One region of the Lysinibacillus sp. PWR01 genome, then DNA from elsewhere that is predicted to be linked to it. Evidence: riboswitches for the same ligand, from Rfam matches in the RefSeq annotation. Region 1 holds a riboswitch; the other holds the start of a gene.

Region 1 (5,457 bases):
CCACCTTTAAGGTGTAAACAAATAGTGCCCCTAATTTTATTCTTGCATCATTTAAATAACTTCTTACTTTCCAATAATAATCATTTTCCTGTGGATTATTCAAAAATTGCTGATATGCATCCGTATCAATGGATGCAGCAATAGAATGGGCTGCCTCTAAACTTTGATTGGCAATCGACTCTTCAACGGTCTTTTTTATTTTTACATAGGATGTAAAGATGTTTAAACTTGTAAACAAACATAATAAAATCGTTGATAGAATTAATATTAGTTTTATTTTTCTATTTTTCATAAAAAACGGTACTTCCTCATCTATAAATATTCTAGAATATTATTATATTATAATTAACTCTATTTTTTGTTTGTAAAGCAAACATTGCTTGTATATCCTACATAAATTAAAACACAAAATCAATTTTTATTTTATTCATTCCTAAAATTACACACCGTAACCAATAGTTTAATAATCCTTGACAAGAAAGTAAACTAAAAAGGTAAGTAATAGCGTTTTATGTCTCATTTCCTATTTAAATGGAAAATGAAAAAGGCCACTAAAGCAAAGGTCACAAAAAAGATCAGGTACCGACAATACCTGATCTTCTCTTACATTTGCTTCTTCTTATCCGAAGTACGTGTTTGATCCTGTGGCTTTAAAAACGAAGGTCGTTTCGTATAGCTCTTTGGAGAGGGGCGCAATAATGACTTTCGAAGACTGCCCTTTTCAAAGTCTGCACTAAAGTTTATATAGGGCACTCCTAAGACTTGCATATTAGCCGTATATAGCAGTATGAAAAAGACTGAAATAAAGAAACCAAATAAACCAAAAAACGCAGAAGCCATAATAATGATTAATCGAAAAATACTCATAGCCGTCACAAAGGATTGATTGACCAGTGTAAAAGCAGCAATACTTGAAATGGCAATCACAACAATCATCGAAGGACTTGTAACACCTGCTTTAATGGCAGCATCACCAATAATTAATCCTCCCACAACACTGATTGAGCCACTGATTGCACTTGGTAGACGCAAGTTGGCTTCCCGAAACAATTCAAACATAAATAGCATCATTAATATTTCAAGAATCGTTGGAAAAGGTAGCCCTGTTCTCGACTCAACAACCGTTGCAAGAAGAATAAAAGGAAGCTGCTCTTGATGATAAGTCGTCAACGCAAGCCACAAACCTGGTAATAGCATACTAATTAATATCCCTACAATTCGAAGTAATCGCTCCAGTGAACTGACAATGATTGGATATTCATTATCCTCTGCCGATTTAAAGAGTAGCATAATATTTGTAGGCGTAATTAAAGCATAGGATACGCCATCAATCATTATTAATATTCGCCCATTAATTAATGACTGCAAAGCAAAATCAGGTCTTCCTGTATAATCATGTCTTGGAAGGATGGTTGCTGTCTTTTCGATTGTTTCCATTAACAAATCACCATTGATAACAATATCCGTATCGATTTTTTGTAATTGAAGTCGAATTTGTTCCAGCATATTTAAATTCACAATGTCTTCCATATAAAGGATGGCTACTGTTGTTTTAGAACGCTTGCCAATTTCTAATGTCTCAACACTAAAAGAATTAGTGGGTAATCGTTTTCTTAATAAAGCAATATTAATAAAAACATCTTCAATAAAGTCATCTCTAGGTCCTTTGACCACTAGTTCTAGTGTTGTTTCCCCAGGCTCTCGATTTGGTCTTTTTGAAATATCGCTAGAATAAAGTAACTGATTTTCTTCAAAATACAATAAGACATGGCCTTTATAGACTCTTGTCACTGCATCCTCTTTCGATGAAATCTTTTGTAAATAGGGTATGTGTAAATGCTGTTCGATTTCTTCCTCTAACATGTCCTCAGAGACTTTGCTTAACAAAGATTGAACACGTTGAACAACCACAGTTTGAAGTATTTGCTCATTGACCATTGCATCACAAGTTATCAAATGTACTGTATATTGCTGAAAATTATATTGTTGGAAAATCACATCAGCAGAGCGTTGAAATAGTGATTTCAACATTTTCAAATTGATCATTTGTTCCATTGATGAAATACTTCTCATCTCCTACTGAGCCAGCTCAAGATTAGTACATTTATGAAAACAATCACCTTCAATAAATACACTTAAGCATATTTTTCCCACGGTTGTTCAAAATATTCAAAGAAACAAATGTTGTGACGAGTTATTCAAATTATCCTCATCCAATCATTTTCTTTAGATTCGCCATCTCAATCGCAGACATTGCAGCATCATAGCCTTTATTACCAGATTTCGTGCCTGCTCTTTCAATCGCCTGTTCAATGTTTTCAGTCGTGACAATACCGAAAATAACAGGTACATTCGTTGTTAACGATACATTGGCAATGCCTTTTGCTGATTCATTACAAACATAGTCATAATGAGTTGTAGAGCCACGAATAACGGTACCTAAACCAATAATGGCATCATATTTCTTTGTTTCTGCCAGTTGTTTCGCAATAAAAGGAACTTCAAAAGCCCCTGGAACCCATGCGACATCAATAGATGCGGGATCAACCCCATGGCGTGTTAAACCATCCATTGCTCCATCCAATAATTTGCTTGTAATGAACTCATTAAAACGACCTACAACTACTGCAATTTTTAAATCCGTTCCAATTAATTGTGCTTCAAATGTTTGACCCATTGTTCTTGCTCCTTTTTAAATAGAAATTTTATTTTCATTTGTGGATAACTGATTACGATAAACAACCAATGCTTCTATTGATATCATTTTTAAGCCATGATGTGCCGCGAACTTTGTCAGTTCCTCAAAACGAAGCATTTGCCCATCATCCCCCATAATTTCACAAATAACACCTGCTGGTATACTATGACAAAGCTTCGCCAAATCAACTGTCGCTTCAGTATGCCCTCTCCGTTCTAACACACCATGCTCCTTCGCAATCAGCGGAAAAATATGACCTGGTCGACGAAAATCAGTCGGCTTAGCTTGCTTTTCTATCATTTTCTGTATTGTCAATGCACGCTCAAAGGCGCTAATCCCTGTCGTTGTATCTTCATGGTCAATACTCACCGTAAATGCGGTTTGATGGTTATCCGTATTGCGCTGAACCATCGGATGTAAATCTAGCTTTTGTGCGATCTGTTGCGAAATCGGTGTACAGATTAAACCTCTACCATAGGTTGCCATAAAGTTGATCGTTGCAGGTGTGATGAATTCAGCGAGTGCCAACAGATCTCCTTCATTTTCCCGATCCTCATCATCGACCACCACAATCATGTTGCCTTGCTTTAAATCCTCAATGGCTTCTTCAATTGTATGTAGCACGATTATCATCTCCTCATTCTGTTATTTTAAAAACCATGTTGTGCTAAATAATCTCTCGTAATTGTTGGCGTTACTTGCCCTTTTTTTAGTTGCTGTAAAATATATTTACCAACTAAATCTGTTTCGATATTAACGATTGCTCCAACCCTCTTCATACCTAAAACGGTTTCTTTGTAAGTATGAGGAATGAGTGAAATCGTGACACGATTCGCTTCAACATGAAAAAGGGTTAAGCTTGTGCCATCAATAGTTATGGAACCCTTCGGAATACAAAAGCTTGTTAGTTCTTCTGACATTTCAATATCCATATAAACGGCATTTGCTACTGGACGTATGCGCAAAATTTTACCGACTCCATCAACATGACCAGCAACAAAATGACCGCCAAATCGTCCATTGGCAGGCATGGCACGCTCCAAATTAACAGAATCACCAAGTGCCAGCTGCTGTAAATTTGTTGCTTTGACTGTTTCAGGCATAACATCCATTGTAAGCTGCTGATCAGTAAAATGTGTCACCGTTAAACAAACACCATTGACTGCTATACTGTCGCCAAGCCTGACATCCTCCGCTATCATGGCTGATTGAACCGTAATTTTCATACTGTCCCAATCGCTTTGCATAGCTTTTACGACACCAATATCCTCTACAAGCCCTGTAAACATTTCATCACCTACTCTACTTTATTAGCACTTCTATCCTTCACTTTTGAAGTTTTATCCGTCATTTCTGAAATTCTATCCACCTGTTTTTGTGTTTTATCCTTCTCCCTTCACTAATTAACAATAAATAAAAAAATAAAAACCCCTTTCATCAAAGGGGTTTTGGGAGTATAAGACATCAACAAATAAGCCTACTTGAAAACGATTTTTTCCATAGACTGTCATCTCATTTGTTCTTCTCCCATCCAGACTATCACTGTCGGTTTTGGATTTGCACCAAATCAGCTTGCGCTCACGGACTTTGAATTGCTTCATCACCGCCGATTGGGAATTTCACCCTACCCCGAAGAACATCTTCTATTCGATTGTAGCTAAATAAAAAAACTTCCCAAAAGATGATTGGGAAGTGGCGTAATAAATGCATAGTCAAATAAACCTTCTAAATTAGAATCAATTTAAAAAGCTCGCATTTTTACCCTTCTCCCATCCAGACTGTCACTGTCGGTTTTGGATTTGCACCAAATCAGCTTGCGCTCACGGACTTTGAATTGCTTCATCACCGCCGATCGGGAATTTCACCCTACCCCGAAGGATACTTTTATTTAGCTAGTCTTACGATAACACTATTTTATTATATTATCCATCCTTCTTTTTAAATTTTTTTCGTCATATAAATTTTAAGCAGCTCTGACGTGACTTGATAAATGTAAAAGAAATTATTAAAATGATGACATTTAACTTGTTTGTGAAACTTCTCAATCAAAAAAACGTTCCTTTACAGGTGACTATTCAGTCTAACAGTTTGGAGGTCATTTCCTTGACATTTTTAAAAAATATACCGTTTAAGCAAGGTGTTTTCTATGCCTTATTAGCACTCTGTTGTGGAATTTCAATTGTTTTCGTCCATCATAATGAACAATTTTATGATCGACCGATAGCGGAAGTAATACAGGTGAACGTCACAGAATCGGAACCGATGACAGATATGTATGAGAATGAGGATGAATTGTTTACACAGGAAATTACGGCCATGATCAAAAATGGACAGTATAAGGGGCAATCCATTCATTTGATGAATGACTATTCTTCTTCTGGTGCTTTTGATCAAAAATACCATGTAGGCAATGAAATCTTTGTCACCATAGATAATCACGCAACACAATCAGGGTTAACAGGTACCATCCTCGATTTAAAACGTGATCAAACCATGATCATGATTGCGTGGATTTTTATTTTTGCCTTACTCATTATAGGCAAAAGACAGGGCTTGTTTTCTATCATTAGTTTGGTTGTCAATGCCTTGATCTTATCATTTGCATTAGATCTTTATGTTACACATGGGGGCGTAAGTCTGTTATTCGTTAGTGGTATTTGTGCCCTGTTATTTACCATTATTTCGCTCCTACTTATTAGCGGATTGAATACAAAAACGTATGTAGCCATTGTGTCCACACTTTTAGGAACCATTATAGC
Region 2 (5,457 bases), on a different contig from region 1:
CGCTACATAAAACGTCTAAGGAAACAACGAAAATTGTCTTTTTAGCTGCCTTCATAGCATTTGTGCTGACGACATTCTTCGCATTTTTCCTTTCTTCACGTATTACTTCGCCATTAAGAAAAATGCGTGAGTTGGCTTTTGAAATTGCGAAAGGAAATTTTGAAGCGAAAATGCCTACAACGCAAAATGATGAAATTGGTCAACTTGCCGTTGCCTTCAACCAAATGGGTCGTCAATTAAAGCACAATTTAGAGGTTATCAATCAAGAAAACGAACAGCTTTCGAATATTTTGACATCTATGACAGATGCAGTGATTACCTTTAACCGTGATCGTACAATATTATTAAGTAACCCACCAGCAGAACGTTTAATGCAAAAGTGGTTTGTGAATAAAGGCTCGCAAAGTGCAAAGCCTATCCCCCCAGAGCTGTATCATATGCTTGATCATGTGCTGATGTTTGAGGATAAACTAGAAGAGGAAATTGAAATGGATGGCAACTACTATACATTTACGATTAGTCCTCTTTATAGTGGTGAAATGATACGTGGGGCTGTGGCTGTTATTCGTGATATGACTGAACAACATCGCTTAGAAAAACTAAGATCCGATTTTATCGCCAATGTTTCTCACGAACTACGGACACCGATTGCCATGCTACAAGGTTACTCTGAAGCATTAATGGACGATGATTTTATTCAGGATCAGGAAGAGCGTAATGAGATTACCAAAATTATTTATGATGAATCGAAGCGAATGGGTCGCCTTGTGACAGATCTATTAGATTTGGCACGCATGGAATCAGGGCATATGACGCTTTATAAAGATGAATTACCGATCAATTCGACATTCGAGCGTATTACACAAAAATTTGCTCAGGTAGCAAAGGAAAAGCACGTTCGTCTGCAATTTGACAGTGAATTTAATGACGAGGCCATGATTAATATTGATGAGGATCGGATTGAACAAGTGCTTACAAATTTAGTCGATAATGCACTTAGACATACAGATGAAGGGTCTGTGACTGTAAAAATCGAGCAGGAGCCGACATTTGCTAAAATATCTGTTCAAGATACAGGGCATGGCATTCCTCAGGATGACTTACCATATGTCTTTGAACGCTTTTACAAAGCCGATAAGGCACGTACCCGTTCCAAAGGTGGAACTGGTCTCGGCTTAGCCATTGCTAGAAATATTGTGAAGGCACACTCAGGTAATATTATGGTAGACAGTGTGCTGAAAGAGGGTACGACCTTCACGTTTTATTTACCGTTCGATTAATAACATGTATTGCTATTAATTGGCTGTAACTTCTATGAATGTAAGACGACAAATATTATAGAACGGGGGTGGAGTGCTTTGAATGACTCCGTGTTCCATCGACTATACGATGCATATCACCAAGACGTGTTTCAGTTTTTAATATATTTAGTAAAAAACCGTACACTTGCCGAAGATTTAGCACATGAAGTTTATGTACGAGTGTTGCGCTCATATGATCAATTTGCAGGGAATAGTAGTGAGAAAACATGGCTATTTGCTATTGCCAAAAATGTAGCGATTGATCATTTTAGAAAGCAAGCTGTACGCCAAAAGCATTCACATGATTTCTTTGACTGGGAAACGGAACAGCTCCATTCAACCACACCATCACCGGAAGATATGCTACAGGCCAGTGATGAATTTATGCAGGTAGAATCAGCACTTGAAAACTGTACAGGCGACCAAAAAATGGTCATTATAATGCGCTATTTTCAGGACTTATCGATCGCAGAAACAGCGCAAATACTAGATTGGACAGAAGCTAAGGTAAAAACGACCCAGCATCGAGCCATTAAATTTTTAAGGCAACAGCTACAGCCGATTAGAGAACAGGAGGCGAAACGGCAATGACGCATAAGCCATTTGATGATGAACAGCTTGAATATGTATTGAACAATGCCCCTAAGCTTTCTGACCACCGTTCAAAAGAAGAAATATTAAATCGGTTAATGGCAGATGCTCGCTTGCAGGATAATAGTCACCTTCAAGAAGCGATACAACAACCTATAGTGAATGAAGAAGCACGACAAGAAAGTAAACCTTTGAGCCAAGATGAACGACCATCACGATCTAAGTTCCGAAAAATGCCGATTTTTACGAGTGTAGCAGCAGTTTTCGCGCTAACGGTACTCGTTGGCTCCATGTTCATGAATAATGACGCTAGCCAAAAAGATCTAGCTAGTACTCCAGAAACGGCTAATTACGCTACTTTACAGGAAGATCGTTCTGCTAAAGACGCTGCTACGCAGGATGAAGCGCTTCAATCCAGTATTGTATCGGAGCATGAGCGCATGTTATCTTTACGGTCATCTGTCTATGAGGAAGATGTGAAAGATGCTGTCGTTTTCCGTATTGGTTTAGCAGGACGTGATGCGGAAAGTGTTCCAATGACATATGTGATACCAAATGAGCGTGTAGCAACTGATTTTGGAACAGAAAAACCTTCTACCTTACAGATGTATGAGAAATACGCTCCTCAAATTGATGAAGAAGCCAAAGGTTTTACAGATTATCATCCTTTTAAAGGTGAACTGAAGGAGAAGGAAGACAAGCTTGTCCACGTTTTACCAAAGGACAATGACTATGATGTTGCTTCAGCTACCGTCAATGAGTACAAAGGAACTTTGGAAGATACATTCTCAGATTCTGAATATACGGAAGTGGAGATTCAAAATGAAGATGGCACACCTTATGAGTTTTCTCAAGAGGGCGAGCCAAGCCAAGCTATGTCATTAACAAACGCCAAACATTTTAATTATTATTTATACCAAGATGGTAATGGTGCGGAATATCTGTCACCAGATTTCCGTCAAACATTTGTAAATGTTACAGAGGCACTTACACTCATGAAAAACAAAAATGATGATGTTTATGTAACAGTTGTTCCTGAAAACGTGACTTATACCGTGAAAGAGGAAGCGGAAGGTGTCGTCGTTACATTTGATATCCCCTTAGATTTAGCATCGATGGAGCCAATCCGCGCCACGCAATTGATTGAGGCCATGATGTTAACTGCCGCTGGCTTTGGCCAACAATTACGCTTAGATAATGTGGTCCAAGAAAGCTGGGAAGGATTCGATTTGAAAACGTATTTGCCAAAGCCTGTGGGGCCAAATAAACAATATATGCCTTAGTCAAAAATGGAGCATTCCTGTAGCATGGAATGCTCCATTTTTATAATACATACAAATCTAATCGGATTTTTTTAAGCAGAACTATTTACTTTTTCTTGATAATTAATTATAGTAAGGTTGTAGTATAAAATAATATGATTCATCTTCGGGGCAGGGTGAAAATCCCGACCGGCGGTAATAGAGTGGTAAACCGTTAATGTTTTTCATTAACTCGAATGGTTTATGCTACACTCTTCAGCCCGCGACCTGTGCAAATTTATTTGCATGGCTGACTTGGTGTGATTCCAAGGCCGACAGTTAAAGTCTGGATGGGAGAAGATGGAGGTACGATCGTCATTCATTGTTATGAAGTGAACTATAGCCGAGCGCTTTTTTGTAGGGCTTTTTAAACAGTGCTCAAAAAATAGTTTATATTGACGCTTATTCGTCATGCCTTTCTCCCTTGTGCTTTTTCATGCATAAGGGTTTTTTCATGCTAACAATTGAAAGATCGTCACCTTTCTTCTTGCGAGATTGAATCAGCAAAGAGGAGAGAGTTTTCTATGAAGAAGAATGTTAAACTTCAATCGTTTATTACGATTGGTATGCTGAGCAGTATTTCGTTTTTATTAATGCTTTTTAATTTCCCAATTCCGCCGTTCCCAGCATTTTTGGAAGTGGACTTTAGTGATATGCCTGCATTAATAGCAGCCATCACAATGGGGCCTGTAGCTGGTATTTTAGTAGAGTTATTTAAAAATGTATTGGATTGGATTTTCTCAGGAACGCCAACAGGTGTGCCAGTAGGTCATATTGCTAACTTTACAACAGGTATTTTATTTATTTTACCAGTAAGCTTTATTTTTAATCGCTTTAAAACAATTGCTGGTCTTGTTGGAGGTTTAGCAACAGGTACAGTCGTAATGGCAGTAGGCATGAGTATTTTAAACTATGTAGTATTTTTACCGATGTACACATACTTCTTAGGAATGGAACCTGTTGTAGGTGACTCACTTTATAAAATGATTGTCGCTGGGATTTTACCATTTAACATTGTGAAAGGTATTTTATTAACGGCTATTATGGCGTTTTTATTTACTACAATGCGCAAATGGATCGACCGTCAGCGTTCTATCTATATATCAAAATAATATACGCTAACCTCGGGTGAATATACCCGAGGTTTTTTGTTGAAGAAATGATGGATAGGGTTTAAGGTGTAACGGATAAATTACTAAAAGGAACGGATAGAAAGGCAAAACTAACGGATAAACATAGAAAAAAGTAATGGAGTAAGCTAGCTATCTAGTACTTTATCATTATGACCTAGTCGAAAGCTATATTTTCATGTAAAATAGGGAAGAGTTTAGAATGTTTGAGGAGTTTGAAGAGATGAGTGAACAAAAGGGACAGTGGTCTAGTAAATTAGGATTTATTCTAGCATCAGCGGGTGCTGCAATTGGACTAGGGGCAATTTGGAAACTACCCTATGTAACGGGACAAAGTGGTGGAGGAGCGTTTTTCCTAATCTTTGTGTTATTTACCTTATTAATAGGGTTACCAATGCTATTGTCCGAGTATGTTTTGGGACGTGGTACACAATCGGAGGCTGTAACGGCATATAAAAAAATCGCTCCGACAAAGCCAGGCTGGGCTTGGATTGGTCGAATGGGTGTACTAGGTTGTTTTTTATTATTAACTTTTTATAGTGTAGTTGGAGGTTGGATCTTTATTTATAGCGGGCTCGGTGTTGCTGGCGCTGTAATCGATCCAGCAGTAGATCCAGCTGAGCTATTTGGAAAAATTATAGGTACGCCTTGGATTACGCTAGTTGGTTTAGTGTTGTTTACATTAGCCAATGTACTTGTGATTTCGTTAGGTGTACAAAATGGGATCGAAAAGGCCAATAAATGGATGATGCCGCTACTCTTTATAATGTTCATTGTCCTTGTTGTGCGCGCTGTTACATTGGATGGGGCAATGGAGGGCGTAAAATTCTTCTTATGGCCTGATTTCTCGAATATTACTGGAAAGGCATTATTAGAAGCGCTGGGGCAATCGTTCTTTGGGTTAGCAGTAGGATTCTCTTGTCTTGTTACATATAGTTCCTATCTAAAAAAAGATGTAAGTCTGCCCAATTCAGCAGGTTCTGTTGTGCTGTTAACTGTGCTAGTTTCATTTTTAGCAGGATTAGCGATTTTCCCTGTTGTGTTCGCCTTTGATTTAGAGCCAGCAGCGGGTCCAGGTTTGCTATTTATGGTGCTACCAACAGCTTTCAGTCAAATGCCATTCGGTGAAGTATT

What was found. A riboswitch is a leader RNA that binds a small molecule or an ion and turns the genes downstream of it on or off. The one in region 1 is predicted to bind FMN.
Region 2: it holds a riboswitch for FMN, as region 1 does, so the genes downstream of both, ACEVFT_RS09220 (ECF transporter S component) here and ribE (riboflavin synthase) in region 1, are expected to answer to the same signal.

Annotation. Positions count from the first base shown of each region.
Region 1 is NZ_JBHERJ010000016.1:53,379-58,835, forward strand. It holds gene ACEVFT_RS02110 (ATP-binding protein) at 1-292, opposite strand, end outside; gene ACEVFT_RS02115 (spore germination protein) at 604-2,055, opposite strand; gene ribH (6,7-dimethyl-8-ribityllumazine synthase) at 2,210-2,677, opposite strand; gene ribB (3,4-dihydroxy-2-butanone-4-phosphate synthase) at 2,693-3,322, opposite strand; gene ribE (riboflavin synthase) at 3,349-3,987, opposite strand; FMN riboswitch at 4,214-4,339, opposite strand; FMN riboswitch at 4,456-4,581, opposite strand; gene ACEVFT_RS02135 (YibE/F family protein) at 4,802-5,457, shown strand, end outside.
Region 2 is NZ_JBHERJ010000047.1:362,692-368,148, forward strand. It holds gene ACEVFT_RS09205 (ATP-binding protein) at 1-1,280, shown strand, start outside; gene sigX (RNA polymerase sigma factor SigX) at 1,359-1,892, shown strand; gene ACEVFT_RS09215 (RNA polymerase subunit sigma) at 1,889-3,175, shown strand; FMN riboswitch at 3,313-3,499, shown strand; gene ACEVFT_RS09220 (ECF transporter S component) at 3,718-4,305, shown strand; gene ACEVFT_RS09225 (sodium-dependent transporter) at 4,547-5,457, shown strand, end outside.